Regions from separate parts of the Nocardia sp. NPDC050435 genome, predicted to be linked through region 1. Evidence: riboswitches for the same ligand, from Rfam matches in the RefSeq annotation. Region 1 holds a riboswitch; each other region holds the start of a gene.

Evidence for each region. Region 1 has a riboswitch for cobalamin ahead of AB0I43_RS04190 (ABC transporter substrate-binding protein). Riboswitches for the same ligand answer to the same signal wherever they lie in the genome.
Region 2: linked by a shared signal. The riboswitch ahead of AB0I43_RS38035 (ABC transporter substrate-binding protein) and the one ahead of AB0I43_RS04190 (ABC transporter substrate-binding protein) in region 1 are both predicted to bind cobalamin.
Region 3: linked by a shared signal. The riboswitch ahead of AB0I43_RS27705 (CbtB-domain containing protein) and the one ahead of AB0I43_RS04190 (ABC transporter substrate-binding protein) in region 1 are both predicted to bind cobalamin.

Annotation. Positions count from the first base shown of each region.
Region 1 is NZ_JBFAJW010000001.1:865,911-871,562, reverse strand. Features, by position in the region: partial or broken gene glyA (serine hydroxymethyltransferase) at 1-615, opposite strand, end outside; gene AB0I43_RS04200 (methylenetetrahydrofolate reductase) at 636-1,568, opposite strand; gene metE (5-methyltetrahydropteroyltriglutamate--homocysteine S-methyltransferase) at 1,704-3,968, opposite strand; cobalamin riboswitch at 4,108-4,328, opposite strand; cobalamin riboswitch at 4,394-4,584, shown strand; gene AB0I43_RS04190 (ABC transporter substrate-binding protein) at 4,599-5,652, shown strand, end outside.
Region 2 is NZ_JBFAJW010000017.1:92,797-98,448, forward strand. Features, by position in the region: gene AB0I43_RS38030 (ABC transporter permease) at 1-88, opposite strand, end outside; gene AB0I43_RS38035 (ABC transporter substrate-binding protein) at 94-1,689, opposite strand; cobalamin riboswitch at 1,702-1,891, opposite strand; gene AB0I43_RS38040 (HAMP domain-containing sensor histidine kinase) at 2,065-3,372, opposite strand; gene AB0I43_RS38045 (response regulator transcription factor) at 3,372-4,055, opposite strand; gene AB0I43_RS38050 (alpha/beta fold hydrolase) at 4,103-5,578, opposite strand.
Region 3 is NZ_JBFAJW010000009.1:378,844-384,495, reverse strand. Features, by position in the region: gene AB0I43_RS27745 (ABC transporter permease subunit) at 1-395, shown strand, start outside; gene AB0I43_RS27740 (helix-turn-helix domain-containing protein) at 446-1,039, opposite strand; gene AB0I43_RS27735 (NAD(P)H-dependent oxidoreductase) at 1,137-1,784, shown strand; gene AB0I43_RS27730 (multidrug efflux SMR transporter) at 1,786-2,106, shown strand; gene AB0I43_RS27725 (SRPBCC domain-containing protein) at 2,124-2,570, shown strand; gene AB0I43_RS27720 (OsmC family peroxiredoxin) at 2,662-3,102, shown strand; gene AB0I43_RS27715 (hypothetical protein) at 3,150-3,647, opposite strand; gene AB0I43_RS27710 (CbtA family protein) at 3,683-4,456, opposite strand; gene AB0I43_RS27705 (CbtB-domain containing protein) at 4,447-4,641, opposite strand; cobalamin riboswitch at 4,670-4,826, opposite strand; gene AB0I43_RS27700 (antibiotic biosynthesis monooxygenase) at 4,895-5,206, opposite strand; gene AB0I43_RS27695 (alpha/beta hydrolase) at 5,315-5,652, shown strand, end outside.

The DNA.
Region 1 (5,652 bases):
CATGTCGACCCAGAGGTAGGCGCCGACTTCGTCGGCGATCTCGCGGAAGGCGGCGAAGTCCTGGTGGCGGGGGTAGGCCGACCAACCCGCCACGATCACCCTGGGCCCGACATTGCGCGCGATCCGCCGGACCTCGTCCATATCGATCCGATGATCGTGGCGGCTGACGCCATAGGTCTGCGCGGAATACAGCTTGCCCGAGAAGTTGAGCCGCATGCCGTGGGTGAGGTGGCCGCCGTGGGCGAGGTCCAGGCCGAGCAGCCGGTCGCCGGGGTTCATCAGCGCCATCAGCACCGCGGCGTTGGCCTGGGCGCCGGAATGCGGTTGGACGTTGGCGAATTCGGCGCCGAAGAGTTCCTTGGCGCGGTCGCGGGCGAGGGTTTCCACGACGTCGACGTGTTCGCAGCCGCCGTAGTAGCGGCGGCCGGGGTAGCCCTCGGCGTATTTGTTGGTCAGGACGCTGCCCTGGGCTTGGAGCACCGCGCGGGGCACGAAGTTCTCCGAGGCGATCATCTCGAGGGTGTCGCGTTCGCGGGCGAGCTCGCCGGCCATCGCGGCGGCCAGCTCCGGATCGAGCTCACCGAGTGACTGCGCATTGACGGAAACGGTGGACATCGGAGGTGCACTCCTTCGAATCAGGCGCTCAGGGGCGCGGCGGTGACCTGGTGGCCGAGGTTGGTCAGCACCTCGGTGGTCGCCTTGGCGAAATTGAGAGTGATGAAATGCAGGCACGGCGCGCCTTCGGCGACGAGCCGCTGCGCCATCTCGGTGGCGATCTCGATGCCGGCCGCCCGCACCGCCGCCCGGTTCTCCTCCGGGCCGTCGCCGGCTGCTGCCGTCAGACGCTCGAGTACGGCGGCGGGCAGTGCCCGCCCGCTCAGCTCTTCGGCGCGCGCGACCGTGCGCAGCGAGGTGATCGGCATCAGCTCCGGAATGATCGGCTTGGCGCCCTGCTCCGGGTCCGCGGCCAGCACCCGATCGCGCAACCGCAGATAGTGCTCCACGTCGAAGAACATCTGCGTGATCGAATAGTCCGCGCCCGCACGCAGTTTCGCGATCAAGAACGCGGTATCGGTGTCCAGGTCCGGCGAGCGGTGGTGCCCCTCGGGGAAGGACGCCACGCCGACGTTGAAATCGCCGAGATCACGCACGATGCGCACGAGTTCCTCGGCGTAGGTGACGCCCTCGGGATGCTTGTGCCAGGCGCCCAGCGGGTCACCGGGCGGATCGCCGCGCAGCACCAGCATGTTGCGGATACCGCAGTCGGCGTAGGAGCCCACCAGCGCACGCAATTCCGCGAGGCTGTGCCCGACCGCGGTGAGGTGCGCGACCGGGGTCAGGGTGGTTTCCTGCGCCAGCTGGCCGGTGATGCGCGCGGTGCGGTCCTTGGTGGAACCGCCCGCACCGTAGGTCATCGACACGAACGCCGGATGCATGCGCTCGAATTCGCGCACCGCCCGCCACAGTCGCGCCTCACCCGCGGCATCGCGCGGCGGATTGAACTCCACCGAGAACGGCACCCGCGCACCGCCATGGGTGCGCAGGCTCTGAACGACGGACGGGACCATCGGGGAAATCCGGGACAATCGGCCGGAACCGAGGTGCCCGAGGTCGGGAACGGAATGCATGATCGCCTTCGTGTAGTGCCGGAGAACTCGGGACGCCGGGGCGCCGCACACCCGGTGCGGCGCCCCGGCGATCCGTCAGCGCAGCGCCCGCGCCGCCGCGACGAGATTGCGCAACGAGGCGACCACCTCGTCGGTGCGCCGCGTCTTCAAGCCGCAGTCCGGATTGGCCCAGAGCCGCTCGGCCGGAACCGCTTTCAACGCCTGTGCGAGCGAGGTCTCGATCTCCTCGGCGCCGGGCACGCGCGGGGAGTGGATGTCGTAGACACCCGGGCCCACGCCCAGATCGAAGCCCGCGGCGTTGAGGTCGTCGAGCACCTCCATGTGCGAGCGCGCCGCCTCGATCGAGGTGACATCGGCGTCCAATCCCGCGATGGCGCCGATGATCTCGCCGAACTCCGAGTAGCACAGGTGGGTGTGGATCTGGGTGACATCGGCCACGCCCGCGGTCGAGAGCCGGAACGCGTCCACCGCCCACGCCAGGTACTCGGCCTGATCCGCGCGCCGCAGCGGCAGCAGCTCACGCAGCGCGGGCTCGTCCACCTGGATGACGCCGATGCCGGCCGCCTCCAGATCCACCGTCTCGTCCCGGATGGCCAGCGCGATCTGACGCGCGGTGTCGGCCAGCGGCTGATCGTCGCGGATGTAGGACCAGGCCAGGATGGTCACCGGACCGGTGAGCATGCCCTTGACCGGCTTGGCCGTCAGCGACTGCGCGTAGGTGCTCCAGCCGACGGTCATCGCCGCCGGGCGGGTGACATCGCCGAACAGGATCGGCGGCCGCACGCACCGGGTGCCGTAGGACTGTACCCAGCCGTTGACGGTGGCGGCGAAACCGTCCAGCTGCTCGGCGAAGTACTGCACCATGTCGTTGCGCTCGGGTTCACCGTGCACCAGCACGTCCAGGCCGATCTCCTCCTGGAGCGTGATGACCTCGGCGATCTCGGCGCGCATCCGGTTGTCGTACTCGGCCTGATCGATCTCACCCTTGCGCAGTTCCGCGCGCGCCACCCGGATCCGGGAGGTCTGCGGGAACGAGCCGATGGTGGTGGTCGGCAGCAACGGCAGGTTCAGTCGTTCCTGTTGCAGCACGCGCCGTTCGTCGGCCGGAGTGCGGCGGCTGGCGTCGGCATCGAGCTCGGCCAGGCGCGCACGCACCGACTCGACCCGCAGACGGGGATCGGCCTTGCGATCGGCGACCGCGGTGCGCGCGATCTCGAGCGCCTCGGCGACCGCGTCCTCGCCGTCGTGCAGGGCGGTGGCCAGCACTCGGACCTCGGCGATCTTCTCCTTGCCGAAGGCCAGCCAGCTGCGCAGGCGCGGATCCAGCTCGGTTTCCGGCTCCAGGCCGTAGGGCGAGTGCAGCAGCGAGCACGAGCTCGACACCGCCACCGTGGCCCCGGCCTCGCGCAGCGCGCGCAGCCGCGGCAGCGCCTGGTCGGGATCCACGCGCCAGACGTTGTAGCCGGGCACGATGCCCGCCACGACCAGCGTGTCGCGCAGCGCGGCGGCGGCCGCGACATCGGCGGACCCGCCCGCCACCAGATCGATGGCGATGCCCTCCACGCCCGACTTCGCCAGCGCCGGAAGCACTTCACCCAGACGTCCGAAGTAGGAGGCGACCAGGATGGCGGGCCGGTTCTGGGCGTCGGCCAAGCGGCGATAGGCGGTGAAGACCGTCGCCTGCTCGGTCTCGGTGAGATCGGTCACCAGCGCGGGCTCGTCCAGCTGCACCCACTCGGCGCCCGCCTCGGCCAGCAGGCCCAGCAACTGCTCGTAGAGCGGCAGCAGATCCGGCAGCCGGTCCAGCAGATCACTGCCGTCCACCGACTTGGCCAGCTTCAGGAACGTGATCGGCCCCACGATCACCGGGCGGGCCGGAACGCCCAGCGCAAGCGCCTCTTTCAACTCGGCCAGCGGCTTCTCGGGATGCAGCGAGAACTCCGTCGCGGCCGAGAGCTCGGGCACCAGGTAGTGGTAGTTCGTGTCGAACCACTTGGTCATTTCCAGGGGCGCGACCTCGGCGGTGCCGCGCGCGGCGGCGAAATAGCGATCCAGCTCGTCGGCGATGCCGCCGACGCGCTCGGGCAGCGCGCCCAGCAGCACGGCCGTGTCGAGGACGTGGTCGTAATAGGAGAAGGTGCCCACCGGCACCGAGTCGAGTCCGGCGTCGCGGACGGCGGTGAGTTGCGCGGTGCGCAGGGTGCGGGCGACCTCGTGCAGGGCGGCGGCATCGGAGCGCCCGGCCCAGTAGGCCTCGATCGCACGCTTGAGTTCCCGGTTGGGCCCGATGCGCGGCAGTCCGAGCACCGTGGCGGTGAAGGTGTTGCGGGGGTTCGACATTGGTGAACTCCAGAGTTCGGCTACGGAAAGAGCCGCCACCCATTACGAGCGCACGCTGACGGAGCCCACTAAGCATCGTTCCCGTGCCCGGGTCCACTCGGCGTGCCACCCAATCCACGAGGCGACGACCGCCGGATACGGCGTATCCGGCACAACGGGCAGGTCTTCGGACTCGTGGGCATCGACCCTCGAACGGGTCGGCCTCGGGCTCGGGGCCCGGGGCTGGTCCTACCGACCGTCGCTTCCCAGGCATCGCGTACTCGCGCCCAGTGCGGGTGACGGCTGTCGTTCCCACTTACCGCTGCGGGACAGTCCCGGATTCTCACCGGGTTCCCTCTCACCCGCGCCTGTGCGAACACAAGCCCGGGCTTCGACGCCTCGGGTGGATCAGGGGCTCCTCGACTCCACCTCCGGCGAACCAGCTGCCAGATGAATATAGCTGGCCCCGGCTGCTAGGTTCACTCCCGCAGGGAACACCGGTGCGAATCCGGGGCTGTCCCGCAACTGTGACCGAGGAGCGAACCTTCATCCATGGCCACGACCTTCCTGGGTTGGAAGGCCGAAGGCGAGCGTCGATCCGGGAGCCAGGATACCTGCGCCACTTCAGGATCGAGCTTCACGAGGATGAGAATGCGAGTGCTCACTCGCCGCCGGCCCAGCGCCGCGCGGCTACCCGGCCACGCTCCGGAACGACGTCGTCGGTCCCGGGTCGCGGCCACCCTGGCAGGGCTGCTCGCAGTCGCCATGGTGTTCACCGGCTGTGCGTCCGACGACGGCGGCGCGGCGGCTTCGGCTCGCGCGCTGCGCGCCGCCGGCGACGGCACGCTGACGATCTACAACTCCTACAAGATCGCCGGACTGGACCCGATCGGCACCGGCACCAACTGGCTCTTCGACTGGGGAGTCGCGGAGAACCTGCTGCAGATCACCGAATCCGGCGAGGTCGCGCCGTGGCTGGCGGAATCGGTCACCCGCGACGGCGACACCCGCTGGGTGGTGCGCTTGCGCCCCGGCGTGACCTTCCAGAACGGCAAGCCGGTCGACGCCCCCGCCGTGGCCGCGGCCCTGACCAGGCAGATCGCGCGCTCGGCCGCGGCCCGGGTGTATCTGGACGCGGCCACGACGGTGGTCGCGGACGGCGACAAGGTCGTGCTGACCACACCCACCCCGAACGCGATGGTGCCCGCGGCGCTCGCCGCGCGGGACAACTCGCTGCAGATCTACGACGTCGCGGCCATGGAGGCCGCCGGCGGTGATTCGGCGAAGATCGTCGGCGCGGGCGCGTACTCGGGCCCGTACGCGATCACCGCGTGGACCCCGGAGAACCTGGTGCTCGCCCCCTACAGCAAGCACTGGGAGGGCACTCCGCCACTGAAGGGGATCACGGTCCGGGTGGTGCCCGACGAGCAGGCCCGCCTGGCCGGTGTGCGCAGCGGCGAGGCCGACATGGCGTTCTATCCCTCCACCTCGGCCAAGCTGGAGTTGCAGGGTGACAAGGACATGCACGTGCTGTCCTCGGAGCAGGCGTTGCAGTCGCTGCTGGTGGAGATGAACCTGAAGGCGGGCATCTTCACCGACACCGCGGTGCGCAAGGCGTTCACGGCCGCGATCGACTATCGGGCCATCGCCGCCGATGTCGGCAACGGCCAGTTCGCGGCCGCCACCGGTCTGTATCCGCCGTCGA
Region 2 (5,652 bases), on a different contig from region 1:
GTGCCTCGAACAGCACGAAAACCACGAGCGCGACGGCGGCGAGCACCCCGAGGCCACCGCCGACGCGCCATGCGACATAGCCGAGCACGGTCGCTACCGCGCGGCCAGCCAGGTGGTGGCGTAGTTGGCCCAGTCGTCGGTGCCCGGCACCCCGTTGCGCACACCGCCCACGTACTTCTTGGCGGCGTCGGGCCGCTTGGCGAAGCTGTGCAGGATGTAGCCGCCCTCGTTCCAGAGTTCTTGTTGCAGTTCGGCATAGAGGGCGCGACGGCGCTCCGGATCCATGGCGGCGCGGGCCTGGGCGAAGGTGGCGTCCCAGCCGGGCCGCCGCCAGCCGGTGCCGTTGCTGGGCGAGGAGCTGGTCATGGTCTGGCCGTAGAAGTAGTCGAGACTGTAGTTCCACCAGCCGATGTGGCTCAGCGACGCCTTGCCGCTGACCTGCGAGAAATAGGTGTCGGCGGGCACCGATTCCAGCTTGATGGTGATGCCCGCGGCTTTGGCCTGCTCGGCGAACAGGGTCGCCGATTCGAGCATGCCCGGCATCCCGTCGGCGGTCGGCAGCGTGACCGTCAGGTTCTCTTTTCCGGCCTCGCGCAACAGCTCCCGGGCGCGCCGCGGGTCGTAGGCGCGCTGCGGCAGCGCGTCGTGGTAGAAGGGCGCGCCCTTCCCGTAGACGTCGTTGCCGACCTCGGCGTAGCCGTAGTAGACCGAGTCGACCATGGCCTGCCGATCCACGGCCAGCCGCATGGCCTGGCGCACGCGCGGATCGTCGAAAGGCGCGGTGTCCACCCGCATCTGGAACGCGCCCATCAGTCCGGCGGGCGGCACCACCACGGTGGTGTCCGCGGTGTCGGACAGCGTGCGCGCCTGCAGGTACGAGATCTCGTGCACCACATCGGCTTCCCCGGACAGGAAGGCGTTCACGCGCGCCTCGGTCTCGGCGATCTGGATGATCTCGACCTCGTCCAGCAGCGGCCGACCGTCCCAGTGCTGCTCGTTGCGCCGCAACAGCGTCCGGTCGCCGGGCGACCACCGCTCCAGCGCGAACGGCCCGGTGCCCACCGGAATCCGGGAGCCGTCGATGACGCCGGTGCCGTCCTTGACGATGTAGCAGTACCAGCCCGCCAGCACCGAACCGAAGTCCGCCAGTGGGGATTTCATGCGCACCAGCACGTCCAGGTCGCCCTCGGCGCGGGTGTTCGCCAGGTCGACGACGGCCAGGTCGCCGGAGGAGTTCTTGGCCGGATCGAGCATGCGCTCGAAACTCCAGAGCACGTCGCGCGCGGTCAGCGGGCTGCCGTCGCTGAAGCGCACGCCCGGGCGCAGCCGAATCCGCCATTCGCTGCCGTCGGCGTTGGGCCGCAACGACTCCGCGAGCCGGTAGCGCAGCGTCAGGTCGTTGTTGTAGGCGACCAGCTTGTCCCAGACGTTCTTCGACACCGCGCCGCCGGCGGAACTGCCGGCCTGGTGCGGGTCGAGCACGTCCGCACTCGCCGAGCGCCCGGCGATCGCCGTGCGCAGTCGCCCACCGGGTTGCGGCGGCCCTTCCGCGCCCAGCGGGCCGTTCTCGGTGCCGCAGCCCGCGAGCATCGCCGTCCCGCCCAGTGCGGCGACGCCGAAGGCGCCCGCGCCGCCGAGCAGCAGCTTGCGCCGCCCGACCTCGAGCCGTGCCGATCTGTAGTTGTCCATTGCCATCCTCGTGGGTGATCCCTGCCTGCCGGCGCAGGTATCCTGGCTCCCGGATCAGCGCTCTCCGCCGGCCTTCCAACCTGGGTAGGTCGTGACCATGTATCGGCGGATCGCTCCTCGGTGACAGTTGCGGGACAGCCCCGGATTCGCACCGGTGTTCCCTACGCCGGTCACGAACCCTACCGGCAGCCCGGTTCACCCCGGCGCGCCCGCTCGCCGTTGCGCCGGCTTGCCTGCACCGACCAGCCCTTTCGGCTGGTACCGGTACGCAGGCCACACCACGGGCTGTACCGGCGACAACCCGTGACCGACACCGAAGAGCTCAGCTCGCACCGAAGGCGCAGGGCACCACGGGCCGCCGATCGTGCCGCGCCGCTACCGCATTCCGGTGTGCAGGGTGAATCCGACCACCGCGCCGCTCGCAGGATGCGCGTCCGCGCGAACGGTGCCGCCGTGCGCGGCGATGATGTCGTGCACGATGGCCAGACCGAGACCGGAGCCGGGTGTGGCGCGGGTGTTGTCGGCGCGATAGAAGCGGTCGAAGACGGCGGCGCGGTCGGCGAGCGCGATGCCCGGCCCGTGGTCGCGGACGGTGAGTTGGTGGGCGACCACGGTAATTTCCACCGGCGTCTCGGAGGAGCTGAACTTGAGGGCGTTGTCGAGCAGGTTGTCCACGCAGCGGGACAAGGCGCGCGGTCGGCCAGGCAGCCGGACCGGGTCCCGGCGGACGACGGTGATCGTGCGCCCGGTGCGGCGGCGGAAGCGCTGGGCGCTGTCCTCGGCGAGTTCGCCCAGATCCACGCTCACCGGCTCCTCGTCGGCGTACTGATCGGTGGCCAGGTCGACCAGTTCGCCGACCAGCGCGTCGAGCGCCTTGGCCTCCTGCACCAGGGTGGCCAGCACTTTGGCTTCATCCTCGGGGGCGAGCCGCCCCTTCGCCCGTTGCAGCAATTCGGCACTGCCGCGCACCGACGTCAGCGGGGTGCGCAGTTCGTGCCCCGCGTCCTCGGCCAGGCGCTGCTGCTGGGCGCGCGAAAAGCGCAGTGCCGCAAGCATCGTGTTGAAGCTGCGAGTGAGTTCGCCGACCTCGCCGGACTGTCCGGCGGGCAGCGTGACGGCCAGGTCCTGGGTGCCGGCGATGCGCTCGGTGGCGGCGGCCAGGCGGTGGATCGGGCGCAGGATGCGGCCGATGGCCAGCCAGCACAGCAGCGCGGCGGCGGCCAGCGCCAGCAGCGTGATCCAGGCTGTGCGCCACAGGAATTCGCGATCGATCCGCTCGACGTCGGCGTAGTTCTGGCTCACCATGACCGCCCCGCCGCCCGGCCGCCCCTTGGTGAGCACCCCGTAGCCGACGCCGTCCACCTCGATCTCGGTCTCCCCCGCACCCGCGCCCGCCGCGGCGATGGCCCGATCGGAGGCGTTGACCGGCAACGGGTTCCGGCCCGGCGTGAGCACCCGCACAGCGCCGTCCGGCGACAGCAGCTGCTCGGTCATGTCCGGGCGCACCGGCACCGGCGCGTCCACGGCGAGCAGCGCCAGGACGGTGTCCGCGCGATCGGACAGACCACGATCGACCTGGGCGGCCACCAGTGGGCTGACGTTGCGATAGGCGATCACGATGGTGCCGACGATCGCCACGGCCACCGCCAGGACGGCGACGAGAGTGATTCTGGTGCGCAGCATTACGCGCCCCGGATGGTGTAGCCGACGTTGCGGACGGTGTGCACCAGCCGCGCCGCCCCGCCGTCCTCGGTCTTACGGCGCAGGTACCCGATGTAGACATCCAGCGACCGCGACTCGGTGTCGAAGTCGAACCCCCAGATCTCTTCGTAGATCCGGCTTTTCGGCAGCACAAGCCGCTCGTTGCGCATGAGCAGTTCGAGCAGGTCGAATTCGGTGCGGGTCAGCTCCAGCGGCCGGCCGCCGCGGCGCACCTCACGCGTCGCCGGATCCAGGGTCAGATCGGCCACCTCGAGCACACGCTGCTCGGGATCCGGTGCGCTGCGGCGCAGCAGCGCGCGCAGCCGGGCCAGCAGTTCCTCGACGTCGAAGGGCTTGGCCAGGTAGTCGTCGGCCCCGGCGTCGAGTCCGGCGACCCGGTCGCCGACCTGGTGCCGGGCGGTGAGCACCAGGATCGGCAACCGATCCCCGCGCCGCCGCAGCAGGCGGCACAGCGAGAGGCCGTCCAGCTCGGGCATGACCACATCCACCACCGCCAGATCCGGCTGCCGGGACTCCAGGATCGCCAGCGCGGCGGAGCCGTCGGCGGCCTGGAGCACCTGGTAGCCCTCGAAGCGCAGCAGCTGATCGAGGGTGCTGCGGACGTTCGGGTCGTCCTCGACGACGAGCACAGTGGGGGCGGTCACCGGACCATTGTGTCGATCCGCGGTAGTAGACATGGCAACCGGTCGGTTCAGTTCGAGACCGGGGTCACCGGAATGGGCGGCAGGCTCCGCACACACTCGGTGGGCCCCGGCTCACCGGTGCGCAGGAAGCTGGTGACGATGCCGGTCACGCAGCCACCGGGCGCCAGGTCCGGGACGTGGCCGACATTGGGCACCGAGACGAAGGTGGCGTGCCGGAAGCGTTCGGCGACGCGCAGGCCGTTGGCGTCCGGCGTGATCGCGTCCAGGTCACCGGACAGCACCAGCACCGGCACCTCGGGAAGCGGCCGGCTCGCGTAGTCGATCCGCGTGGTCGCGGGCCAGCCCAGGCAGAGGTCTCCGCCGTCGCGCTGCGCGGCGGAGAAGCCGGCCGCGCTGAAGGCGCCGCTGGGGCCAGCCGCCTCGATCGCCCGGCGGTACTGCTGCTCGCGCTGCTCCGGCGCGGCCTGCGGAGACCAGATCGTCGGGTAGTCGTTGCAGGCCACGGTCACATAGAGATCGATGTTCTCGGTGGGCGCCTGCGCCGCCGCGCGCAGCGCGAACTCGCGCAGCGGGCCGTCGTCGCCGCGGACCGCCGCGCGCAAGGCGGCGGGGATCGTGCCGAGCAGCGGTTCGGGATCCGCGCCGACACCGGAGGTGGCGTTCTCGAAGAGCAGCGTGCCCAGTTTGTCCTCGGTCAGCGCGAACGGCCGCGCGCCCGGCACGGGCAACGGCCGCTCGCGCAGCCGGGCGTTCACCTCGCGCAGGTCCGACACCGCCCGCGCGCCGTCGCAGCTGCCGCTGCGCTCACAGATGCGCTGCAAAGCCAGCGAGACCGCCTCGGCGTTGGGCCGGTTCAGCGTGTCGAAATCGTGCGGGTAGGCACCGGAGAGCACCATCGCCTGCACGTGGTCGGGGTGCCGCTGGGCGTAGACCGGCAGCAGGTAGGTGCCGTAGGACAGGCCGTAGAGCACCAGCTTCGGGGCCCCGACCGCGGCCCGGACCGCGTCGACGTCGTCGACCGTGGCCGCGGAGGTGTAGCCCGCCGCGCGGGCGCCCAGCCGCTCGCCGCAGCGGGTCACGCTGTCCCGCTGCTCGGCCCGCGACTGGGTCAGGTAGTCCTGGTCGGCCATACCGCAATCCAGCGGCGCGGACCGCCCGGTGCCGCGCGGGTCCACCAGCAGCAGGTCGTGATCGGTGAGCAGCTCGCCCAGCGTCGCGACCGCCAGCTCCGTGTTCTCGATCAGCGGCACGCCCGGGCCGCCCGGGTTCGGCGCGATGACCCCGGCCGCGGGCGCCGTGTCCGCGGCGCGCCGCACCATGGCGTAGGCGACCTCGATCGTGCCGAGCTCCGGCTGTCCGGCCACCAATTCCCGCGGCACCGTGCCACATTCCACGCGATGTTCCGGCACTACCGGGCACCACTCGGGCGCGGCGCTCGCCGGGGCGGGCGTGCCGGTACATGCCGTGAGGGCACCTGCCGTCACCAAGATCGCCGCGGCCGCCGCCAGCACACTCCTGCGCATCCTCGAAACCTCTTTCGCCACCGTGCCTCCCAGCGAGGCAACGACAGCGATACTCGGCCGCCGATGTCGGACGC
Region 3 (5,652 bases), on a different contig from region 1:
AGTCGCTCGCGCTGCCGGGGCTCACCCAGTCGTTGAACGGAATACTCACCGGCACAATGATTCTGGGGATGTGGACGCTCGCGGGTGCGCTGATCGGGACGCTCGCCCGGGGGCCCGCCCTGGCCGTGGGCCTGGGGCTGGTCTGGGTGCTGGTGGTGGAGAACCTGCTGCGCGGGGTGTCGGGCCTGTTCGGGCCGCTGCGAGCCGTGACCGATCATCTGCCGGGCAGCGCGGCGGGCTCACTGGCGGGCGCGATGCGCACCGTGGACGGCCCGGCCACGCCCGGGGTGCTGGAGATTCTGTCGCGCGGCGAATCGCTGCTCGTGCTGGCGCTCTACCTGGTGCTGTTCGCGGCGGGCACGCTGGGTTTGGTGCGCCGGCGCGATCTGGTCTGAGCGGCCTCCGGAACCGCCGGCGGACAGCTGTCCGCCGGCGGTTCGCCGCGTCAGGGGCCGAGTACGGCGTGTGCGAGCCGGGCCAGCCCGGCGGTGATGTCGGCCCGGCCGAGGCCCCGCGCCCGTTGTTCCAGATAGACCTCGGCCGCGAGCGGCGCGAGCAGCGGTTCGAGCAGCGACTCCGCCTCGGGCACGTCGGCCGCGCGCAGCAGTGCGGCCACGTGGGCGCGCCAGAACCCGTACGCGCCGGTGCCGAACCGGGCGCTGCCGGTCTCCGCGCCGAGCACGAGATGCGCGTGACCGTCCAGCAATTCGGCCATGGCGGCGTAGAAGGCCGCCAGCCGCGCGCCGGGTGACGCTCCCGGGCCCAGGGGCGGGGCGCCGCGCAGCAGGCCCTCCTGGATGACCCGCTCGTGCTCGTCGAGCAGCGACACCGCGACGGCCGCGACGGTCGGGAAGCGCCGGTACAGCGTGCCGCGGCCGACGCCGGCGGCCTTCGCGAGGTCGTCCATGGTGACCGTGCGCGGATCGCGGCTCGCGAACAGGTCCGCGGCGGCGGCGAGGATCTTGCCGCGGTTGCGGGCCGCGTCCGCGCGTTCGGGCGGCGCGGCCTCGGCGAGCAGGTTGCGATCCGCTGGGTGCATAGCGCTCACCGTAGCCTCCGGGAATAAGTGGACGCAACGTCCGGTTTGCTCTAGCGTAATCATGAAACGGACACAGCGTCCACTTATGGAGGAACTCATGACCGCCCTGCTGCACCTCGACGCCAGCGCCCGTCCGAACTCCCTCAGCCGCGAGATCGGCGCCGCGTTCGCCGAGGCCTGGCGCGCCGAGCACCCCGGCGGCGACTACCGCTACCGGGACCTCGCCGCCACGCCGCCGCCGTTCCTCGACGCCGCCTGGACCGAACTCTGCGACCGCGTCCTCGCTGCGGGCGCCACCGACCTCGATCGCCTGCCCGAACTCGCCGAGACCCCCGCCCAGCGCGCCGCCTGGGCGATCGTCGAGCCGCTGCTGGCCGAGGTGCGCGCCGCCGAGGTGGTGCTCATCGGCACCCCGATGTACAACTACTCGATCCCGGCCGTGCTCAAGGCCTGGCTGGACCAGATCACCTTTCCGCGAATGTCCTTGGCGGGCACCCGATTCGTCGTGGCCACGGCCCGGGGCGGCGCGTACTCGCCGGGTGCGCCCAAGGAGCGGTTCGACTATCAGGAGCGGTTCCTGCGCGACTTCTTCGCGGGCCACTTCGCCGTCACCGACACCGTGTTCGTCAACGCCGAACTGGCCAACGCGCGCCAGGATCCGGCGCTCGCGCACCTGCGCGCGCAGCACGACGAGTCCTATCGGGCCGCCCTGGCGGCGGCCCGCCGGCTGGGCAAGGAGTATTGAGATGAGCTGGGTCGTCCTCGGCGTCGCCGGGCTGGTCGAGATCCTCTGGTCGCAGAGCATCAAGCCGACCGAGAACTTCACCAAGCCACTGCCCACGCTGCTCTGCTTCGTCCTGGGAGCGCTCGCGGTGTATCTGCTCTCCCGGGCGATGCAGACGCTGCCCGTCGGCACCGCCTACGCGGTCTTCACCGGCATCGGCGCGATCGGCGCGATCGGCTTGGGCGTCGTGGTGCACCGGGACCCGCTCAGCGCGGGCCGGATGCTGTCGCTGGCGCTGATCCTGGGCGGGATCGTGCTGGCCCGGGCCACCAATCCGGAGTGATGAGTAGGGTCGGTCGAATGGATCAGCCAGTTCGGATACCGGACCTGTCCGACCGACCCCACCAGCTCACCGTCGAACGGGTGATGTCCGCGTCCCCGGGCCTGCTCTACGCGGCCCTGACGCAGGGCTTCGACATCTGGTTCGCCGCGCCGGGTTCGGTGCGGATGACGCCCGCGGAGGGCGAGCCGTTCTACTTCGAAACCGACGTCGAGGGCACCCGCCACCCGCACTACGGCCGGTTCCTGCGCCTGCGTCCGGAACGCCTCGTGGAGTTCACCTGGGTCACCGGTCCGGCGGGCACCGAGGGCGCCGAGACCGTGGTCGGCATCGAGTTCGTGCATCAGCCGCGCGGTATCCGACTTCGCCTGCGGCACTCCGGTTTTCCGAACGAGGCCGCGCTCGAGCGGCACCGGGCGGCGTGGCCGGCGGTGCTGGAGCAACTGGACCGTCGCACCGCGCCGTGAGCCGCGCACCGCGTTGTGCGACATCGCCGCGCGGGCCGATCGCGGCGAGTAGTTTCGTTGCGACGGATCGAATCTTCTCGAAAGGACCGTGATGCCAACACGTACCGCGCGCACCGCCTGGACCGGCGGCCTGCAGGACGGCTCCGGGCAGGTCGACCTGGCCAGCTCCGGCGTCGGCAAGTTCGACGTGTCGTTCCCCAAGCGCTCGGCCGACGATGCCGACGGCACGACCAGCCCCGAAGAGCTGATCGCCGCGGCGCATTCGTCCTGCTTCGCGATGGCGCTCTCGGCGCAGATCGCCAACGCGGGCGGCACCCCCGAAAGCCTGGACGTGACCGCCGATGTCACCCTGGGCCCGGACGCCGCGGGCGGCTTCCGGATCAGCGACATCAAACTGACCGTGCGCGGGCGGGTCTCGGGCCTGGACGCCGCCGGGTTCGCCGCCGCAGCGGCCGCCGCCAAGGCGGGCTGCCCGGTGAGCAAGGCGCTGGCGGGCGTCGACAACATCTCGCTCGACGCGGCCCTGGCGTAGCCACGGGCGGGGTTCCGCGCGGGCCGGTGGCGCGCGCGGAACCCTTGTCAGGCCCGGAAATAAGGCCGCGCGGTGCGGTGGTACATCGCGGGAATCGCGACCAGCACCGCCGCCACGTGCAGGACGCGGAAAGTCGCGATGCCCACGCCGCTCGCCGTGATCCCCTCGACCAGATCGGCCGCCTCGTCGGCGGCGAGCACGGCGCGGATCGGTTCCACCAGCAGCGAGGCCAAGCCGAGCACGCCGATCCCGGCGGTCAGCGCGACGCGGGCCCAGCGGTCGCCGTAGGTCATCCGGATCGCGACCGCCAGCACCACCAGGTAGAGCACGCCGCGCAGGGCAAGGCCGACCGCCAGGTCGCCCAGATCGACCTCGGAACGCTCCAGCAGCAGCGCCGCCTGCGCGAGGGCCTCGGCGACGCCGGCCAGCAGGGCGACGACGAGCGCACCGAAGGCCAGCGCCACCGCGCGCGGGGCCCGCGCGGGCGCGCGCAGCGGCGCGAGCGAAAGATTTTCGGGCCAGAGCGAAAAGGCAGTGCCGGTCATGTCACCGACACTGCCTTTCACCGTGTGAACGGGAATCACCCCGCCGTAGCAACCTCTTCCCGTACGGGAGAGCTAGAGCGCGTGGCGAATTCGGTCAGCGCGGCGAAAACCAGGCCCAAGCAGGCCCACAGGGTCGCGGACACCGCGAGCGAGGACACTCGGAACTGCCACAGCAGACTCGGCGGGAAGTCGGCCTTGACCTCGTCGACGCCGGGCAGCGCGATGTACCCGATGGCCACGATCAGCACGAACGCCGCGACGCCGCCGATCAGCCGGACGCTGTTCAGCTGCGTGCGCAGCAGTTTGTAGACGAAGGCGCCCGCGCCGACCGCGACCAGGCCGAGGACGACGGCCGCCACCCACAGCCAGGTGCGGTCGTTGATCGTCTCCGGGTCGCCCACCGCGGGTGGGTTCGCCGGATATTTGAAGAACGGCACCGCGACGATCGCGGCCCAGCCGCCGAGTGCCAGCGCGATCGCGAAGACAGGTCCGGCCAGTGCTGTGTGCCGCCGCGCGAAGTGGGCGACCGCGCCGAAGATCGCGCCGAGCGCGAGCCCGGCCAGACCGAGCGCGAGGAACTGCCCGGCCTTCTGACCGGTGCGGCTCACCAGGGGCTCTTCCTCGTCACCGTGCGAATGCCCGCCCGCGGCCGGGTTTTCCGCCGCCGCGGCGGCCTCCTCGATCGCGATGGCCGCCTCGATCTTCGGCTCACCGACGAAGTAGCCCACCGTGGCGGCCAGCAGGCCGGCGATCAGACCGGCCAGCAGGCCGCGCAGGAGCAGAGCTTTCAGGGAACCGGTCAGTGGCACGGAAGCCCCAGCAGGTGGCGTCCGTCGTGCATCAGCTCATGCATGAACATCCCGCTGCGCGAGATGGCCCCCTGGTCGAACCCGACCAGGTAGAGCGTGAGCAGTGCGAGCAGAACGACACCCACCGTGACGAGCACGGTTGCCAGCGAATCGGTGGCGCGGGCGGGGGTATGCGCGATGGCCATGAGTTCCTCCTACGGGATACGCGTCCCGGGTGGTCCGTGCGATGGGTGCCGGTGTCTGGCTTCCCGGCACCTGGGCACACCCGGTGCGTGGATCACAGTGGCGCGACCGCTCCGGCTTCACACCGGATTACCGCATCACCCTCGCGTCTGTCTCTCGAAGAGTGACAGGCGTGGGCAGGTGCCGTCAACACGCGTATCCGCTATCTGGGAATGCCCGGCGCGCCGCAGCGTGCCGGGCATTTCGCCGAGGCACTCAGGACTTGGGGGAGACGTCCATGACGACTTCGAACTCCAGCAGCGCGGCCCCGGTCGACACCGGCTTCTGGTCACCGCTGCCCGCGTGCGCGGCCCGCGCCGGCCCGTCGCGCCAAGCGGCGAAGGAGTCTTCGGAATCCCACTGGGTCACCACGAAGTACCGGTTGTCGCCGGCGACCGGGCGCAGCAACTGGAATCCGAGGAACCCCGGCGACCCTTCCACCGCGTGCGCGCGGTGGGCGAACCGCTTCTCCAACTCGGGGCCCGCGCCCTCCGGAACCTCGATCGCGTTGATCTTCACAACAGCCATGAGGCGAGTCTATTTGCGGCGTGCGCCCAGCGCCCGGAGACGGTGGCGCAGCGGGACCACGGAGGGCGTAGCGAGCGCCGCGGATTCGGATAATGCAGAATCTGGGCGGTGTTGTACGACGAAGGCGGAGCCGGGACGCCGATCCTGCTGCTACATGGCTTGATGGGCAGTGCGCGCACCTGGGGCGATCACCTGGATTGGCTGCGCGGATACGGGCACGTCTACACCTTCGACGCGGCCGGGCACGGCCGGCCCGCGCCGGAGGAGTTGACCACGGAGGCCTTCGTCACCGACCTCACCGCCGCCACCGTGAGCATCGCCGAACCGATGGTGGTGATCGGGCACTCGATGGGCGGGCTGCACGGCTGGGTCTTCGCCGCCCAGCATCCCGAGCGGGTCCGCGCGCTCGTCGTGGAGGACATCGCGCCGGATTTCCAGGGCCGCAC